DNA from 4 places in the Micromonospora sp. NPDC051196 genome. Region 1 is predicted to be linked to each of the others. Evidence: riboswitches for the same ligand, from Rfam matches in the RefSeq annotation. Region 1 holds a riboswitch; each other region holds the start of a gene.
What was found. A riboswitch is a leader RNA that binds a small molecule or an ion and turns the genes downstream of it on or off. The one in region 1 is predicted to bind cyclic di-AMP.
Positions count from the first base shown of each region.

Region 2: another riboswitch for cyclic di-AMP. It lies ahead of AB0M35_RS07155 (NlpC/P60 family protein); the one in region 1 lies ahead of AB0M35_RS23505 (hypothetical protein).
Region 3: another riboswitch for cyclic di-AMP. It lies ahead of AB0M35_RS12760 (C39 family peptidase); the one in region 1 lies ahead of AB0M35_RS23505 (hypothetical protein).
Region 4: another riboswitch for cyclic di-AMP. It lies ahead of AB0M35_RS20855 (hypothetical protein); the one in region 1 lies ahead of AB0M35_RS23505 (hypothetical protein).

Region 1 is NZ_JBFBAY010000014.1:37,760-41,962, reverse strand. Features, by position in the region: gene AB0M35_RS23510 (carbonic anhydrase) at 1-573, shown strand, start outside; gene AB0M35_RS23505 (hypothetical protein) at 685-1,698, opposite strand; cyclic di-AMP (ydaO/yuaA leader) riboswitch at 1,702-1,833, opposite strand; gene AB0M35_RS23500 (YibE/F family protein) at 2,000-3,361, opposite strand; gene AB0M35_RS23495 (metal-sensitive transcriptional regulator) at 3,694-3,990, opposite strand; gene AB0M35_RS23490 (cation transporter) at 4,107-4,203, shown strand, end outside.
Region 2 is NZ_JBFBAY010000002.1:286,738-290,940, reverse strand. Features, by position in the region: gene AB0M35_RS07165 ((Fe-S)-binding protein) at 1-578, shown strand, start outside; gene AB0M35_RS07160 (NlpC/P60 family protein) at 844-1,842, shown strand; cyclic di-AMP (ydaO/yuaA leader) riboswitch at 2,016-2,149, shown strand; gene AB0M35_RS07155 (NlpC/P60 family protein) at 2,216-3,202, shown strand; gene dcd (dCTP deaminase) at 3,227-3,805, opposite strand; gene AB0M35_RS07145 (pyridoxamine 5'-phosphate oxidase family protein) at 3,881-4,203, shown strand, end outside.
Region 3 is NZ_JBFBAY010000005.1:96,989-101,191, forward strand. Features, by position in the region: gene AB0M35_RS12755 (hypothetical protein) at 1-745, shown strand, start outside; cyclic di-AMP (ydaO/yuaA leader) riboswitch at 1,066-1,207, shown strand; gene AB0M35_RS12760 (C39 family peptidase) at 1,434-2,333, shown strand; gene AB0M35_RS12765 (alpha/beta hydrolase) at 2,442-3,185, shown strand; gene AB0M35_RS12770 (hypothetical protein) at 3,196-3,417, opposite strand; gene AB0M35_RS12775 (CDP-glycerol glycerophosphotransferase family protein) at 3,517-4,203, opposite strand, start outside.
Region 4 is NZ_JBFBAY010000011.1:24,397-28,599, reverse strand. Features, by position in the region: gene AB0M35_RS20865 (UvrD-helicase domain-containing protein) at 1-315, shown strand, start outside; gene AB0M35_RS20860 (cation diffusion facilitator family transporter) at 368-1,270, shown strand; cyclic di-AMP (ydaO/yuaA leader) riboswitch at 1,425-1,558, shown strand; gene AB0M35_RS20855 (hypothetical protein) at 1,563-2,639, shown strand; gene AB0M35_RS20850 (PfkB family carbohydrate kinase) at 2,867-3,847, shown strand; gene AB0M35_RS20845 (5'/3'-nucleotidase SurE) at 3,844-4,203, shown strand, end outside.

The DNA.
Region 1 (4,203 bases):
GACACGCTGTGGCATCCCAATCAGAACGCCGGGCGCCGCGCTGCCGTCGCCGCCGAGCAGCACCCGTTCGCGGTCATCGTGGGCTGCTCCGACTCCCGGCTGGCTGCCGAGATCATCTTTGACCGCGGGTTGGGTGACCTCTTCGTGGTCCGTACCGCCGGGCACACCGTCGGCCCCGAGGTGCTGGGCAGCGTCGAGTACGCGGTGTCGGTGCTGCGTACGCCGTTGGTCGTGGTGCTCGGGCACGACTCGTGCGGTGCCGTGCAGGCGGCCCGTGCGGCGCTGGCCACCGGCGCCACCCCCGCGGGGCACCTGGGCGCGGTGGTGGACGCCGTGGTGCCCAGCCTGCGCCGGGCACAGGCCGCCGGGGTGGCGGAGTTGAACCAGATCGTCGACATCCATATCGCGCAGACCGTGACGTCGATGTTGAACTCGTCCACGACGCTGGCCGCCGAGGTCTCCGCCGGGCGCTGCGCGGTGGTCGGCATGTCGTACCGGCTGGCCGCCGGCGAGGTGCGGGCGGTGGCCGCGGAACCGGCCGACCTGGTCGCCACGGTCGCGCCCGCCGCCTGACGCCCGCCGCCTGACTCCGACCATCCGGCCGCGAACGGCACGAGCCGACGCAACGGTCGAGGGCCGCCCCACCAGTGGCGGGACGGCCCTCGAAGCGATACCGGAGACGGTCTAGAGCATCGAGACGTGTACGTGGTCCGTATGGTTCGACGGGCCGCTGTAGGAACTCCAGCCGGTCGCCGGGAACCAGATCTGCCGGTTCCAGATCACGTAGTAGATGCCCAACCGGTCGGCGTTGCGGACCAGGAACGCGGCCAGGTTGTTGCCGTAGATCCGAGTGTCGTTGTTGTACCAGGGTCGGAAGCCGCTGTTCTGCAACGACCAGTCACACGCCCGGCCCTTGGGGTGCTCCCACTTGTCACCGGGTCGGTAGCAGCCGACGAACCGGTTGAAGCCCGCCCGCTTGACCTCCTTGTACATGTGCAGGGTGCGCGGTGTGATGCAGCCCGACGTGGTCGGGTCGTCCTGGTTGCACGACTCGGACTTCCAGCCGCCGTCGGAAGCCCGGTTGGGGCCGGGCCGGGCGACCGGGGAGGTGGCAGAAACCAGGCCGCCGGTGAGACCGACGCCACCGACCAGCCGGAGCGACTTCTCCGCGTCGCTCTTCTTCCGGGCCATGTCGTTGGTCAGCTTCTGCTGCTCGCGTACCTCGGCGTCGAGGGCCAGCTTGGCCGTCTCCGCGCGGCGCTTCACCGCGTTGACCTCGCCCAGCTTCTTGCCGTTGACCAGGTTCAACTCGTCCAGCGCGGAGGCGCGGTGGATGAACGAGTCGGGGGCGTTGCTCTGCAACAGCATCGCGATCGCGCCCACCCGACCGGTCCGGTACGACTGGGTGGCGATCTCGGCGACCTGTGGGGCGAGCGCGTCCAGGTCGGCCTCGGCCCGGCGGACCTCGACGGCGAGCTTGAGCTGCTTCTTCTTGGACTTCTCCAGCTTCGACTTGGCCTTGGTGTAGTCCCGGTTCGTCGCCTCGATCAGCTCGTTGAGCATCGGCGGATCGTCGTCATGGCCCGCTGGCTTCGGGGCGTTGGGCGCAGCCGTCGCCGGCAGGGGGCCGGCGAAGACGGCGAACGCGGCGAACACGGCCACCACGGGTGTCAACCAGCGGCGTAGGGGTGCCGTCACTGTCTTCCCTTCCATCGACCGCCGACCGGGTTAGCTGACGGGTTCGGGACGGAAGTGGCCCCTACCGCTTTCGCGGATTCACCCCACGTACCTGGGTTCCCGGCTCGCCTGGTGGCGATTGGGCGGTGGCACCGCAGGCGCCGGTGCGCGCCTTCGGCGGTGACCGGCAGTGAGGTTACCCGACAGTCCGTCTGGGCCTCTACGCGCCGAACCCGGCGAGATGTGTCATTTCGTAATCGCGTTGAGTGACGAGTGACACGCATATCGACCGTCGGGGTCGATGTGCTCACGTTGAGGAGTGTCACCATGGGGTGTCGGTGCTCCTGTCCGGTTCGGGCCACTCCGAACGGGTGGCGGGGGGCGTGTTACGGGTGCGCGGTGTGCTGAGGGCCTGGAGCGCCTCCGACCGGTCCGTAGCCGGTCGTGGGAGGGCGGCGGCCACGTCGTCGGTCGCTTCGTGCGCGGCGCTCGCCCCGGTGCGCTGCCGTCCGGCGGTGGTCACCATCGTCGCCAGAGCGGTGGTCAGCGGTACGGCGGCGATCAGCCCGAGGGTGGCCACCACGCTGCGGACGATTTCCTGGGCGAGGAATTCGCTGGTCACGATCTGACCCAGCGCGCGGGAGTCGGCGGTGAGCAGGAGCAGCAGGGGCAGCGACGCGCCGGCGTACGCCAGGACGATGGTGTTCACCACCGAGGCGATGTGTGCCCGTCCCACCCGGGTCGCCGAGCGGTACAACTCGCGGCGGGACAGGTTCGGGTTGGCGTGGGCCAACTCGGTGACCGCCGCGGCCTGGGTCACCGTGACGTCGTCGAGGACGCCCAGTGATCCGATGATGATGCCGGCCAGCAGCAGACCGTGCAGGTCGACGTCGGCCCGGAACATCGACAGGGTGGTGGCGTCCTCGCTGCCGAAACCCGTCAGGTGAGTCGCGTTGGTCGCGGCCAGGCCGAGCAGCCCGGTGAGCACCAGGGCGCCGAGGGTGCCGAGTACGGCGACCGAGGTCTGCGCGGACACCCCGTGCGTCAGGTACAGCACCACGAACATGATCAACGCGGCGCCGACGATGGCGACCACCAACGGCGGCTGGCCGGCGCTGATGCCCGGCAGCACGAAGGTGAGCAGGATGGCGAAACTGGCCGCCAAGCCGGCCAGGGCAGCCAGCCCGCGCAGCCGCCCGAAGGCCACGATGGCGGCGGCGAAGAGCACCCCCAGCCAGATCAGTGGCATGCCACGCTGGTGCTCGGCGATGTTGTAGGTGCTGATCGAGGGATCCTCCGGATCGATCAGCGAGACCAGGATGACGTCGTCGTCGACGCTGACCGAAGGTGCGCCCGGCCCGGCCGGAATGGGCGTGTCGACGTCCTGGCCGGCGTCCGGGCCGTCCTGTATCCGTACCGTGACGGTGCCGCACGGTCCACCGGCCGTCGTCGGGGTGCCCTCGGGAACCGCAGGGTTGGGCGGGCAGGGTTCGGTGACCACCCGGGTGACCGTGCCGTGGTATCGGGGCAGGTCGTCGCCGGCCTCCGGGCGAGGGGCGTCGCGAGGCCAGAGCACCAGGGCGGCGACCAACGTGACGAGGAAGAGGGGGACCACCGTCACGATGAGGATCCGCCGCACCCCGGGCGGGGTGGGCGGAGCGGCACGGCTGTGATCGGCGCCCATTCAATAGTCTCCCAACGATTCCAGGGCGGAGTACGTGTCGGCGGGCGAGTCGGTTCAGCCCGGTCGTACGACTGTCGCGGTGGGCGGCCGAGGCGGCCGGAACGTGGCGGACCCGCTGCGTACGGTGAGTGTCGGGCCGGCCCTCGCCGGGCGCCGGGAAGCGGCGGCGGTGGAGGTGCGCGTCCGGCGGCGGGCGCGGGCCGGGAGGCGCGGATGTCGGCAGGCCATCGTGTGCGAATGGTAGCCAGCCCGGGATCGGATCGCAGGGCGCGCGGGTGTGTCGGCGGTTCGCGGCCCGGCCGTGGGCGACGGGGTGTGCCGGGAAAGCGGGCTCAGCCGCGCTTCATGAGGCGGCCGACGGCGGCCATCATCTCGGTGGCCATCTCGTCGGCGCGGCCCTCGGCGGCACCGGTGTGCATGCAGTGCCGGGCGTGCCCGTCGAGCAGCCCGAGGGCGACCTTGTCGAGTGCGGCCTGGATGGCGGAGATCTGGGTGAGCACGTCGATGCAGTAGCGATCGTCGTCGACCATCTTCTCGACGCCGCGCACCTGGCCCTCGACGCGGCGCAGCCGGGCGAGCAGTTGGTCCTTGCTGGCGGTGTAGCCACGGATCGGCGCGGGAGTGGTCATGGGCACGAGAATAGCCTACCCCCAGGGGGTATGGTACGGTCGTCGTTGTGATACCCCCCATGGGTATGCGGAGGCGTCGGCCGCCCCTCGGTCGGGCCACGGAGAAGGAGAGCTTCATGGTCACCACGACGTACCAGGTGAAGGGCATGACCTGCGGGCACTGCGTCAGCGCGGTCAGCGCCGAGGTCGGTGCGCTGCCCGGTGTCACCGATG
Region 2 (4,203 bases), on a different contig from region 1:
TCGAGGGCCGGGAGAAGGCCAAGCGCAAGATCGTCGCAACCTGCCCGCACTGCTTCAACACCCTCGGCAACGAGTACGGCCAGCTCGGCGGCGAGTTCGAGGTGGTACACCACACCCAGTTGCTGGCGCACCTGGTCGCCACGGGCAAGCTCACCCCGGTGCAGCCGGTCGACGGTGGAGTCACCTACCACGACCCGTGTTACCTCGGGCGACACAACCGGGTCTTCACTCCGCCACGTGAGGTGCTTGGAAGTGCCTTGGGCGACGGCGAGATCACCGAGATGCCGCGTAACAGTGAGCGGTCCTTCTGCTGCGGTGCCGGTGGTGCCCGGATGTGGATGGAAGAGCGGATCGGCAAGCGGATCAACGTGGACCGGGTCGAGGAGGCCATGTCCACCGGGGCCCGGACCATCGCGGTCGGCTGTCCGTTCTGCTCGACGATGCTCACCGACGGGGTGAACGGCAAGGGCGCCGGCGAGCAGGTCGAAGTGGTCGATGTGGCGAGCGTCCTACTGCGGTCGGTCCGGCCCGAGCAGGGCCGTGGCGCCGCGGAGAGCGAGCCGGTCACCAGCAGCTGACCAGGCTTTACGGTACGAGGACGGCGGGCCGGCGTGGCCCGCCGCACCATCGTATTCAAATTGACGTGCGTGACTATAACGAAATGATCGACACCCTTTGTGTGCGACCGGTCGCGCAAACGTGAATCGACCGTTGGTCGCCTTGATTCCGCACCGCTCCTTCCCTAATGTGAGGCACCGACCGCCGTAGGTCGTCTGTCCCGCACCCAACCGCTCGCGGGACGCCCGGTGGTCGGTTGCAAAGGAGTCGCTGCCGGTGGCAACCATGCCCCTCCATCGTCATCTGCCCGGACGGTCCAGCCGTCCAGGTGGCCTGCGGAGAGCCGCTCACCGTCTGGTCGTCCTGGTGGCCGCCGCCGCGGTCGGCGCTGGCCTGCTCTCCGCCCCCGCGTACGCCGAGCCTTCGGTGGAGGAGATCGAGCGCCAGATCGACAAGCAGTGGCAGCAGCTTGAGCCCACGATCGAGCAGTACAACAAGGTGCGTTCGCAGCTGAAGGTCAACCGGAAGAAGTCGGGCGATCTGCAGAAGAAGATCCAGCCGCTGGCCCTGGAGGCCGAGCTGGCGATGAACCGGGTCGCCGACCTCGCCTCCCGGTACTACGTCAACGGGCCGTCGCAGGAACTCGGCGCGGTGCTGCTGAACGCGAAGCCGGACACGCTCGGCGAGCAGATGGCCTTCCTGGAGCGGTTGGCGTCGTACGAGCGCCAGCAGCTCGAGAGCGTGATGAAGGTCCGCAAGAAGTACGACGACCAGAAGGCCAAGCTCGACGCGCTGATCGCCGACCAGGAAACCAAGGAAAAGCAGCTGGCGGCGAAGAAGAAGCAGATCGACGCCAAGATCAAGGAACTTGAGCGGTCGCTGCCGGTGACCACGGTGAAGACCACCAACTGCCCGACCATCAACGGGGTGGTCAGCGAGGCGGCCCGGACGGCCATCAGGGTCGCCTGCGCCCAGGTCGGCAAGCCGTACGTCTGGGGGGCCACCGGCCCGAACTCGTTCGACTGCTCCGGGCTGACCCAGTACGCGTACAAGGCCGCCGGCATCTACCTGACGCACTTCACCGGGGCGCAGTGGAACGAGGGCAAGGCGATCTCCCGCTCCGACGCCCGCCCCGGCGATCTGGTCTTCTTCCGCAGTGACCTGAGTCACGTCGGCCTCTATCTGGGCAACAACCAGATGGTCCACGCACCCAGAGCGGGCAAGCCGGTCAACGTCTCCCCGATCACCACCATGCCGATCGCCGGCTTCCGCCGACCCGGCTGAGCCCTCGCACAGGAACATCACCACGGCCCCCGGTCAAGCGACCGGGGGCCGTGTTCGTTGTCGGAATTGAGCACCGAGAGTGATGGCGTGGATGTGTTGCGTATCGACAGGGGTCGTCCCTACGCTGGGCAATCGTCGGCCCGATGGCAGCTCTGCCCACCAGGGGCGGTAACGGTCCGACACCGCCGAGTCGCTTGCACGAGCCGGGGACCCAGGTACCCGGGGTGAATCCGCGATCACCGCGGTAGGGCGCCCCCTTCCCGCCCGAACCCGTCAGCTAACCCGGTAGGCGGTCTGGGAAGAAGGAGTACGGAGCCCGGTGGCACACCATGCCCCGCGGCTACCGTCACCACGGCCGGCGACGCCCGGCCCGATGACGGCTGCGCCGCGATCCCGCTGGTACCGCTGCACCACCGCACTCGCCGCCCTGTCCGCGACCGCCGTCATGGTGACCGGCGGCGCGACGGCGGCTCACGCCGAGCCGTCGGTCGACGCCATCGAGCGCCAGATCGACGCGGACTGGAACCGGCTCGAACCACTGATCGAACGACACAACGCCACCCGGCAGGACCTCGCCGGCAAGCGTCGGGAGGCCGACGCCCTGGCCGCCCGGATCGTGCCACTTCAGCAGCAGGTCGACGTCGCGATGACCCGGGTGGGTGCGCTGGCGGCGCGGGCGTACAAGGGCGGCACGGTCGGCGCCGTCAACGCCCTGTTGGGCAGCCGGTCGCCGGGCGAAGTCGTGGAGCAGATCGGACTGCTCGACCGCTACGCCCACTACCAGCAACAGGACGTACGACAGGCGAGCGAACTGCGCGACGAACTCACCGCCGCCAAGGCCGGGCTGGACCGCACCATCGGCGTGTTGACCCGCACGGAGACCGATCTTGCGGGGAAGCGGCGGCAGATCGACGCCGAAATCGACCGGTTGCAGCGGCTGCGCCTGCGGGCGTACGGCAACGGAGGCGGCGGCCCGCTACGCCCAGCGCCCTGTCCGGCGAGCTATCCGGGCGGGCCCGCTGGAGTAGCGGTGAAGTTCGCCTGCGCCCAGATCGGCAAACCGTACTCGTGGGGGGCCGAGGGGCCGAACGCGTACGACTGCTCGGGTCTGATGCTGGCCGCATGGGCGCGGGCCGGGGTGGCATTGCCGCACAACGCCGTCCGGCAGCGTCAGGTGACCGTGTCGGTGGGCCGGAGCGACCTGCGCCCGGGTGACCTGGTCTTCTACTACCGCGATCTGCACCACGTGGGCATGTACGTGGGCGGCGGCTGGGTGGTGCACGCCTCTCGCGCAGGCCAGCCGGTGAAGTTGAAACAGATGGACAGCAGCCCCATCCACAGCTTCGGCCGGCCTGGCTGAGGTGTGATCCTGGCTGAGCTGCGGTCAGCGAGTCGGCCAGGTGCGCCAGTTCTGCCAGGCCCGGCTCGGCGTCGGGCCGCGCTGGCCCTGGTAGCGGGAGCCGTAGACGGCCGATCCGTACGGGTGCTCGGCGGGCGAGGAGAGCCGGAAGATGCAGAGCTGACCGATCTTCATGCCGGGCCAGAGGGTGATCGGCAGATTCGCCACGTTGGACAGCTCCAGCGTGACGTGCCCGGAGAAGCCGGGGTCGATGAAGCCGGCGGTGGAGTGGGTGAGCAGGCCGAGTCGACCCAGGCTCGACTTGCCTTCGAGTCGACCGGCCAGCTGGTCGCCGAGGGAGATGACCTCCAGTGTGGAGGCGAGCACGAACTCACCCGGGTGCAGCACGAAGGGCTCGCCGTCGGGCACCTCCACCGGGGAGGTCAGGTCGTCCTGCCGGGTCGACGGGTCGATGTGCGTGTAGAGGTGGTTGTTGAAGACCCGGAACAACTTGTCCAGGCGTACGTCGATGCTGGACGGCTGCACCAGCGTGGGCTCGAAGGGCTCCAGCGCGAGGGTGCCCGCCTTGATCTCGGAGACCAGGTCGCGGTCGGAGAGCAGCATCGCCACACCATACCGATATGGCTGACCTGCGTGTCGCGCTACCTGGCTAGAACGTATGTTCGATAAGATGTCGGCATGGCTTCCTGGTCCGATTTCGCCGCTGACGAGCCTCGACTCGCCGACGCGATCCGCCTTCTCATGCAGCAGTACGGCCCGGGCTTCGGCTACCTGGCCACGGTCCGCGCCGACGGCGGGCCCCGGGTGCACCCGGTCTCCCCGGTGATCACCGACGACGGTCTCTACTGCTTCTTGATCGACTCACCGAAGCGGCGCGACCTGGAACGCGACGGGCGCTACGCACTGCACTCCTTCCCGCCCGAGGAGCGCGACGACGAGGCCTACGTCGCCGGTCGGGCCTGGCCGGTCACCGACGACGCCACCGTGGCACGCCTGGCGCT
Region 3 (4,203 bases), on a different contig from region 1:
GACCGTTCTCTACCAGTTCCTGCTTGAAGTACCCCGGGCCGCAGCCATCTGGTCGGTGTTGCTGGTGCTCGCGCTGGGCGTGCTCACCGCGCTGGTCGCCCGGCCCGAGCCGGTGCCGTCGACCGACCGTGCCCCGGAGACCCTGGACGGCGATGCCGCTGCGGCGGACCTGCGTCGCTATGCCGGCGAGGTGGCCGTGGCTGCGGCGGGCGCCGCGCAGAACGCCGGTCGCCGCCGCGCCGCGTGGCAGCGTGCCCAGGTGGAGCTCGACCGTGCCTGGGTCGCGTACGACGAGGCGGAGTCCGCCGCGCGACGGCTCGCCGCCGCCACCGGGTTGCCCAGCCCCGACACGCCCCGAACCCCCGCCGAGTACGCGGCCCGGGAACGCTGGCTGCATCGCGCCGCGATGACGGCGTACTGGCGCGGCGATCTGTCGGCCCGGCAACTCGCCGACGCGCTGGCCCACCGGGCCGGTTGGGATCCCCGACGCCACCCCGCCGAGCAGGAGATCTTCCTGGCCCGGGTGGTACGCGACGGCCGGCAGGCGGCCTACCAGACGGCTCGGCAGCAGGAGCGCGACGCCTGGCGGGCGGCCGAACTGGCCGTCGACGCGGCCCGTGCGCTGTCCACCGAGGCGTACGCTGCGGCGCAGCGGATGCGGCCGAACCTCCTGCCGGCGTCGCGTCGGGTCGTCGTCGGGCGGCCGGCCGCCGTCCTGCGCTGGCGGCCGGCCAGGGTGGGCTGAGAACAGTTGTCGGTCGGCATCTGCCGAGTAGCGTGTGTCGACAATTTCGTGACCCCGGTCACAGCGGAGCGGGAATCGGTCACCGGACCGCAGATGTCGAATGTTGGCCGCAATGTCCTGGGCATTGTCGGCGAGAGGTCCGGTTGTCGCCCGACGGTGCTCTCCTGGCCCGGAGTCCCATTGAGCGACGACAGTTCGCTGATATCCGAAAATAACTGCGCTGGATCATGTTTAGGCAGGTCAAGGTGGGGTTGGCAGGAGCCGTACCGCCCAGTAGTGTCGGCCCGTCCGGTGCGGTAACCGATCGCAAGTGGCGACGCCGCGCCGACCCGCTCAATCGTGATCTCACGAACCGGGGACCCACTGCACCACTGGGGTGAATCCGCGAGCCTCGGCCCGCGGTAGGGCGATCTTCCCGCCCGAATCCGTCAGCTAACCCGGTCGGCGGTGTCGGAAGGAGTTCCCATCCTCGTGCAGCACAATTCGATCCCCCTGATATTCCCCAGCCTCCACGGCACCGTGGTGCCTGCGCTCGCCGCTTCGTTGTTCGCGCGCTGACCCAGGCCCACCGCAGCCGCCCGATTCCGGGCGCATCTCCTGAAACGGCACGTCCGCGTACTCGGACGGTCGTCGGCCTGCGTGTGCCGACCGGACCGTCGGAGCCGGTGCGCCGTGCACCCCTCAGCCCGTGGAGGATCCCTTGAAGCACACCCTCAAGCGTCAGCTTCGTCGGCTGGCCACCGAACGCCCCTACCAGATCGTCGCCGCCTCGGCGGCGGCGCTCGTCCTGGCCACCGGCACCGGCGCCCTGGTCGCCGGGACCGACGACGCTCCGGTCGACGCGCACAACACGACCGCCGTGGCCGAGTTGCGTGACAACTCCGTGGCCTCCCGCAGCCTGGCCCGGGTCGCCACCGAGCCGAGCGGTGCCGCGTCGAGCAGTGCGGCCCCGAGCAGTGCGGCCCCGAGCAGTGCCGCCCCGAGCAGTGCGCCGCCGAGTCGCGCCGCCGCCTCGCCGTCGCCGGAGGCCGCTGCGACGGATCCGGACTTGGCCGTCGAGAAGGCCGCGCCGAAGCCGCCTGCCGAGAAGGTGCTGAAGTACGACTACCAGGCCCAGATCAACGGCTACTACTGCGGCCCGGCAGCGGTACGCAACGCGCTCAGCGCCGCGGGCATCGACCGCGACCAGGACACCCTGGCCGCCCAGCTCGGCACCACCTACGCCGGCACCAACTCGGCTCAGGACACCACCCGCGTCCTCAACGCCGTGGTCAAGGGCAGCCCGTACCGGACCACGATGATTCCGGGCGGCTCGGCGACCCCGGCCCAGATGGACCAGCTTCAGTCCGACGTCGTGGCGGCGGTCTCCGCCGGGCGCGGTGTCGTGGTGAACGTCGCCGGCAGCGCCACGGACACCGCCGGAGGCTGGCACTCCTTCCCCGGCGGCCACTACGTCGCCGTGGTCGGCTACGAGGACGAGGGCCGGATGGTGAAGATCGCCGACTCGGCCGACGCGTCGTACTACTCGTACTGGATGAGCACCATCGATCTGGCCAACTGGGCTGCCACCCGCGGCTACTCCTCCTGATTCCTGCCGCACGACACCGGGCGCCGGCCCCGTCGGGACCGGCGCCCGGTGTCGTGTCCCGGTCGCGGCTCTCGCCGAGCCGGTGCCGGCGGTGGCAGACTGCCCGACATGATCACGGAGTCGGGTGAGCGGGCCGGCCCGCCGGTGCTGTTGTTGCTGCACGGAATGGGTGCCACCGGCGACGTGTGGCTGCCCTGGGCCTCACTGCTGCGCGAGCGGTGGCCGGGGTGCTGGTTGGCCCCCGATCTGGCCGGTCACGGCGCAGCGCCCCCACTGTCGGAGTACTCGTTCGCCGCGTTCGCCGATCAGGTCGCCCCGAGCCTGAACCCCGGCGAGCGGGTGACCGTGCTGGGCCACTCGCTCGGCGGAGTGGTCGGCCTGGCGTTGGCCGCCGCGAGTCGGGCGGTCACGGTCGAAGCGGTGGTCGGGCTCGGCATCAAGGCGGTCTGGTCCCCGGCGGAACTGGCCCGCGCCGGTGATCTCGCGGCCCGCCCGGTCACCTGGTTCGACAGCCGTGACGAGGCGGCGCGACGGTACCTGCGTGTCGCCGGCCTGGCCGATCTGCTCACCCCCGACCATCCCGCCGTGGCGGCCGGGCTGCGGCAGGTGGACCGCCGGTGGCGGCTGGCGATGGACCAGGCCGCCTTCGGCGTCGGCGAGCCCGACCTGACCGCCCTGCTGGCCACGATCGACGCGCCGGTCCTGCTGGCCCGTGGCGAGCACGACCCGATGGTCTCCGACGCGCAGCTCAAGGAGTACGGGGTCCCAGTGGTGACACTGCCCGGGCTCGGCCACAACGCCCACGTCGAGAATCCGGCAGCCGTGCTGGCCCTCCTCGACGCCGTACGCTGACCGGTCGCGGTCAGGGGCGTTCGCCGTCGCCGGCCTGCTCGGGGGAGGCATGGTCGGGGGACTTGCGTAACCACAGCCACACCCCGAGCACTCCCGCCACTCCGCTGCTGATCGCGATCGCCGTCTCCGCCAATTCGGACCAGTCGTCCATGAACGGGTAGACACGCGAGAGGACCATCCCCACGAAGCAGTACAGCAGCAGAACGACGGCGACGACGCGCTGGAGAATCATGACCCTCATTGGAGCACAGCGCCGCGAGCGACTGTCGGGCAGAGTCCACTGTGTCCATGAGCCGACCGCCGCCGGGGGAGTGTCGGGCGGCGGTGTCGCTCAGATGGCGCGGGACAACGGCGCGGCGCTGGCGGCCCGGGGGGCCGGGGCGGCCCAGGAGGGATCCAGCTCGCGTCGGGCGGCCGTCAGGAACGCCTCGGCGTACGCCTCGGCCGGGAAGTCGCCCAGGTATCGGCGTCGGGTCGCCCAGCGGGCCTCGGCCAGCGGGTCGGTGTCGAGCAACCGGGTCAGCACGTCGTCCAGGTCGGCCAGGTCCCGGCGCAGCACGTAGCCGGAGGCGGCCAGTGGGAACCGTTCGAGGAACCGGTCACCGTCGACGCCGGTGTCGGTGACCGCGTACGGCTTGCCCGAGTGCAGCCAGTCGGACACCACCCCGGACACGTCGGAGATCAGGGCGTCCGCGCGGTTCACCGACTCGGCCAGGGTCAGCCCGCTCGCGGCGGCACCGAACAGGTGCTGGCGGCCGGTACGCGCCCGGTCGGCAGCGAGCAGGTCGTGCAGCCGCCCCAACTGGCGGGCCGACGTCGGATTGTGGGCGGTGTACGGGTGGGGCCGCACGATCACCGTGGCACCCCGGTCGAGCAGCCGGGACAGCAGCGCCTCGGCCATCGGCAGGGAACAGTAGTCGGCGTCGGCGTGGTGCCCGGTCCAGGTGGGGGTGTAGAGCACCGTCGGGTTCGGCAGGCGGCGGGCCGGGCCGGTGCGTACCTCGATCGCCTCGACCTG
Region 4 (4,203 bases), on a different contig from region 1:
GAACTGGCAGCGAGCGTGGTGTCGGCCGCGAACACCCTGCTCGGCGAGGTCGAGGGCACCGTCGGGGTGATCACTCCGGTGCCCCGACGGGACGAGGTGTCGGGCTGGCTCGGCGGCCTCGGTGGCGAACGTCTTCAGGTGGTGACCAGCCTGGAGGCCAAGGGCATGGAGTACGACGGGGTGGTGCTTGTCGCGCCGAGTGAGATCCGCGCCGTGCCCGACTCCGGCGTGCGTACGCTCTACGTCGCGTTGTCCCGGGCCACGCAACGGCTGACCACGGTCGACGTGGCCGACGAGCCGCCCACGAAAACATAGCGATGTTGGCATAGTTCTGACTCCGACCGGCCGGACGGCGGATGGTGACTGCGTGGGCGCGGGTCATGACCATCAGGCTGCGGTGTCACACGCCGCACACCGCCATTTCGGCCGACTCCAGGCGGCGTTCGTACTGCTCAGCGTCCTGATGGTGGTCGAGGCGGTGACAGCGCTCCGCACCGGCTCGTTGGCTCTGCTCTCCGACGCCGGGCACATGTTCACCGACGTGCTGGGCATCGGGATGGCCCTCGCGGCCGTCGCGGCGACCCGCCGGGCCCGCAGCGACCCACAGCGCACCTTCGGGCTCTACCGCCTGGAGGTGCTGGCCGCGCTGGCCAACGCCGTCCTGCTCTCCGGTGTCGCGGTGTACGTGCTGGTCGAGGCGGTCCGGCGATTCGGCGATCCACCCGAGGTGCTGGCCGGCCCGGTGCTGGTCGTGGCGGTGCTCGGCCTGCTCGCCAACGTCGTCGCGTTCGCGCTGTTGCGTCCCGGCGCCCAGGAGAGCATCAACCTGCGCGGGGCGTACCTGGAGGTGCTGGGCGACCTGCTCGGCTCACTGGGCGTGATCGGGGCGGCGACGCTGATCGCGCTGACCGACTGGTGGTGGGCGGATCCGCTGGTGGCGGTCGCGATCGGCCTGTTCATCCTGCCTCGGACCTGGCGTCTGGGCCGGGCGGCGCTGCGCATCCTGGTGCAGGCGGCCCCGGAACACCTTCAGGTGACCGCCGTGCACGACCGCCTGGCCTCGGTGCCCGGCGTTGCCGGCGTCCACGACCTGCACGTGTGGACGCTCACCTCCGGCATGGACGTCGCCTCGGCCCACCTGACCATGACACCCGGCGCCGATGTGGGCGGGGTGCTGGCAGCGGCCCGCGCGGCCCTGCGGGAGGAGTTCCACATCGAGCACGCCACCTTGCAGATCGAACCGGGGGTCTGCGGTGCGGTCGAGTGGTGATGAGACCAGAGCTCGACCAAAGGCCGGAATTGATAGCTTATGTCTGATTCACTGGTCACCAGGCGAACACCAGGAGTCACACCGGCTGCACAGGTCACAGCAGCCCCGGTAGGCTCGGACCCGGCCTCCGCCAGGCGGCACTCTCCGGTGCCGGCGGCGGCCGCCGCCTAATCGCCCGTCAGGGCGAGCCGGGGAACCATGTTCCTGGGGTGCATCCGCGCACGCGCGGTAGGGATCTTCCGTCCCGAACCCGTCAGCTAACCCGGTCGGCGGCTGACGGAAGGACATGTGCATGCCAGCAGTGGCAACCGTGAGACCGGCCGCCCGAACGGCGGCCCTGATCTGCGCGGCGCTCGCCCTCGCAGTGGGTGTCGCGCTCGTTCCCGGCCCGGCCGCGGCGCACGGGTTACGTACGGCAGCTCCCAGCGATGTCGGCGACGAGGGCGGTACCCCGGCGCTGCGCGCCCAGTTGGAAGCGGCCAGCAAGGGTTACCTCGACGCCAAGGTCGCGCTGGACCGTTCGGTCACCCGGCAGAAGCAACTGGCCGGACAGCTCACCGCCACCGAAAGCCAGCTCGCCGAGCGCGGCACCAAGGTCGCCGAGATCGCCGCGCAGGCGTACCGCACCGGGCGGCTCGGCGCCGCGTCGGCGCTGCTCAACAGCAGCTCACCGGCCGGCTTCATGGACCGGGCGGCGGCGCTGGACGCGGTGGCCGCCAACGAGGAGCGCGCCCTCGGTGAGCTGCGGGCCACCCGTGACGAGGTCCGCAGGACCAAGCAGGCCCTGGACGTGGAGGTCCAGGAGCAGCGCAAGCAGGTGGCGGTGATGGCCAAGCGCAAGGAGCAGGCCGAGCGGGCGGTGACCGTGGCCAACGAGCGGGCCCAGGCTGCCGAACGCGCCAACCGCGCCCCGACCCGTAGCGGCGGTTCCAGCCCGACGGCCAAGCCCGCGCCCCGCAACTCGGACGGCTCGTGGCCGGCCGAGTCGTGCAGCGTCAACGACCCGACCCCGGCCAACGGCTGCATCACCCCGCGTACGCTGCACGCGCTCAAGCAGGCCAAGGCGGCCGGCTTCACCAGGTACGTCTCCTGCTACCGCTCGGGCGGCTCCGGCGAACACCCCAAGGGCCGCGCCTGCGACTTCGCGGCACAGAAGAACGGCTTCGGTGGGGTCGCCACGGGCGGTGACCGGACGTACGGCAACAACCTGGCGGCGTACTTCGTCAACAACGCCGACCGGCTCGCCGTGCTCTACGTGATCTGGTACAAGCAGATCTGGCTGCCCAGCAGCGGCTGGAAGTCCTACAGCGGCGGTCGCGGCGATCCGTCCAGCGACCACACCAACCACGTCCATCTGTCGGTGTACTGACCGCTCATCGACGACGCCGGGTGGGCACCTTCGGGTGGCCCGCCCGGCGTCGTTGCTCGTGCCCCCGGCGCCGAAGGAAGTCAGTTCGCTCACCCGTCGACGCGCGCGAATCCGCCACCTTGGTTACCGTCATAGACGGAAGCGGACATTTCGCCACGAGGGGGAGGAACAAGCATGAGCCAGGGCATCGAACGGCTCACCCGATCCGGCACCTGCGGGTGGCTCCGGTGAGCGGGCACGTCATGGTCTTCGCGCCCACGCCGTTGCTGACCGTCACCGTCGACCAGCCCAGCGACGCACCGGAGTTGCACCTGCACCCGGGCGGGCAGGGCGTCTGGCAGGCCCGGATGGTGCTGTCGCTCGGCGTCGACGTGGTGCTCTGCACCGCGCTCGGTGGCGAGGTCGGGCAGGTCCTGGAGCCGCTGCTGGTCAGCGAGGGAGTGGACCTCAAGATCGTGGCCCGCGACTCCGGCGGCAGCGGCGGGTACGTGCACGACCGCCGGGAAGGCACCCGGCGGGAGGTCGTCGACGTGCCCGGTCAGCCGCTGAGCCGGCACGAGCTGGACGAGTTGTACAACCTCTCGCTCAGCGAAGGGCTGCGCGCGGCGGTGTGCGTGCTGAGCGGCCCGAACGACCCGTCACTGGTGCCCGCCGACCTGTACCGCCGCTTCGCCGCCGACCTGCGCGCCAACGGCAGCCAGGTGGTGGTCGACCTCAGCGGCGAACACCTGACGGCCGTCCTGGACAGCGGCGTGTTCTTCCTCAAGGTCAGCCACGAGGAGCTGATCGCGGACGGTCGGGCCGCCGGCGACGAGGAGGAGCAGCTCACCCGCGCCATCTACGACCTGCACACCGCCGGCGCGGAGAACGTGGTGGTCAGCCGGGCCGAGAAACCGGCGCTGGCCCTGGTCGACGGCGAGGTGTTCGAGGTACGGATGCCCCGGCTGGAAGCGGCCGACCCGCGCGGAGCGGGCGACTCGATGACCGCCGGGGTGGCCGCCGTGGTGGCCCAGGGCGGCGACGTGCGCACGGCGATCCGCACCGGCGCGGCGGCCGGCGCGCTGAACGTCACCCGTCACGGGCTGGGCACCGGACGGCTCGACTCGATCACCGGTCTGGTCGACCGGGTGCAGTTGGAGCCGGCGAGCAACCGGCCGCAGTACCGCACGACCCCCGACGAACTGGCCCACCGGGCGGGCGGCCGATGACACTGCGGGTAGTGATCACCAACGACGACGGGATCGGTGCCCCCGGCATCCACGCGCTGGCCCGGGCCGCCGTCGAACGGGGTATGGACGTGGTGGTGGCCGCACCGTTGGAGGAGGCCAGCGGCACCAGCGCCGCGATGAGCGCGATAGAGCAGGACGGTCGGGTAGTGGTCCACGAGCACCCGCTGCCGGAACTGGACGGGACGCCCGCGTTCGCGGTCGGCGGGTCTCCCGGCTTCATCGCACTCATCGCCGTGCACGGCGCGTTCGGGCCCCCACCGCAGGTGCTGCTGTCCGGAATCAATCGGGGTGCCAACGCCGGCCGTGCGGTGCTGCACTCGGGCACCGTGGGCGCG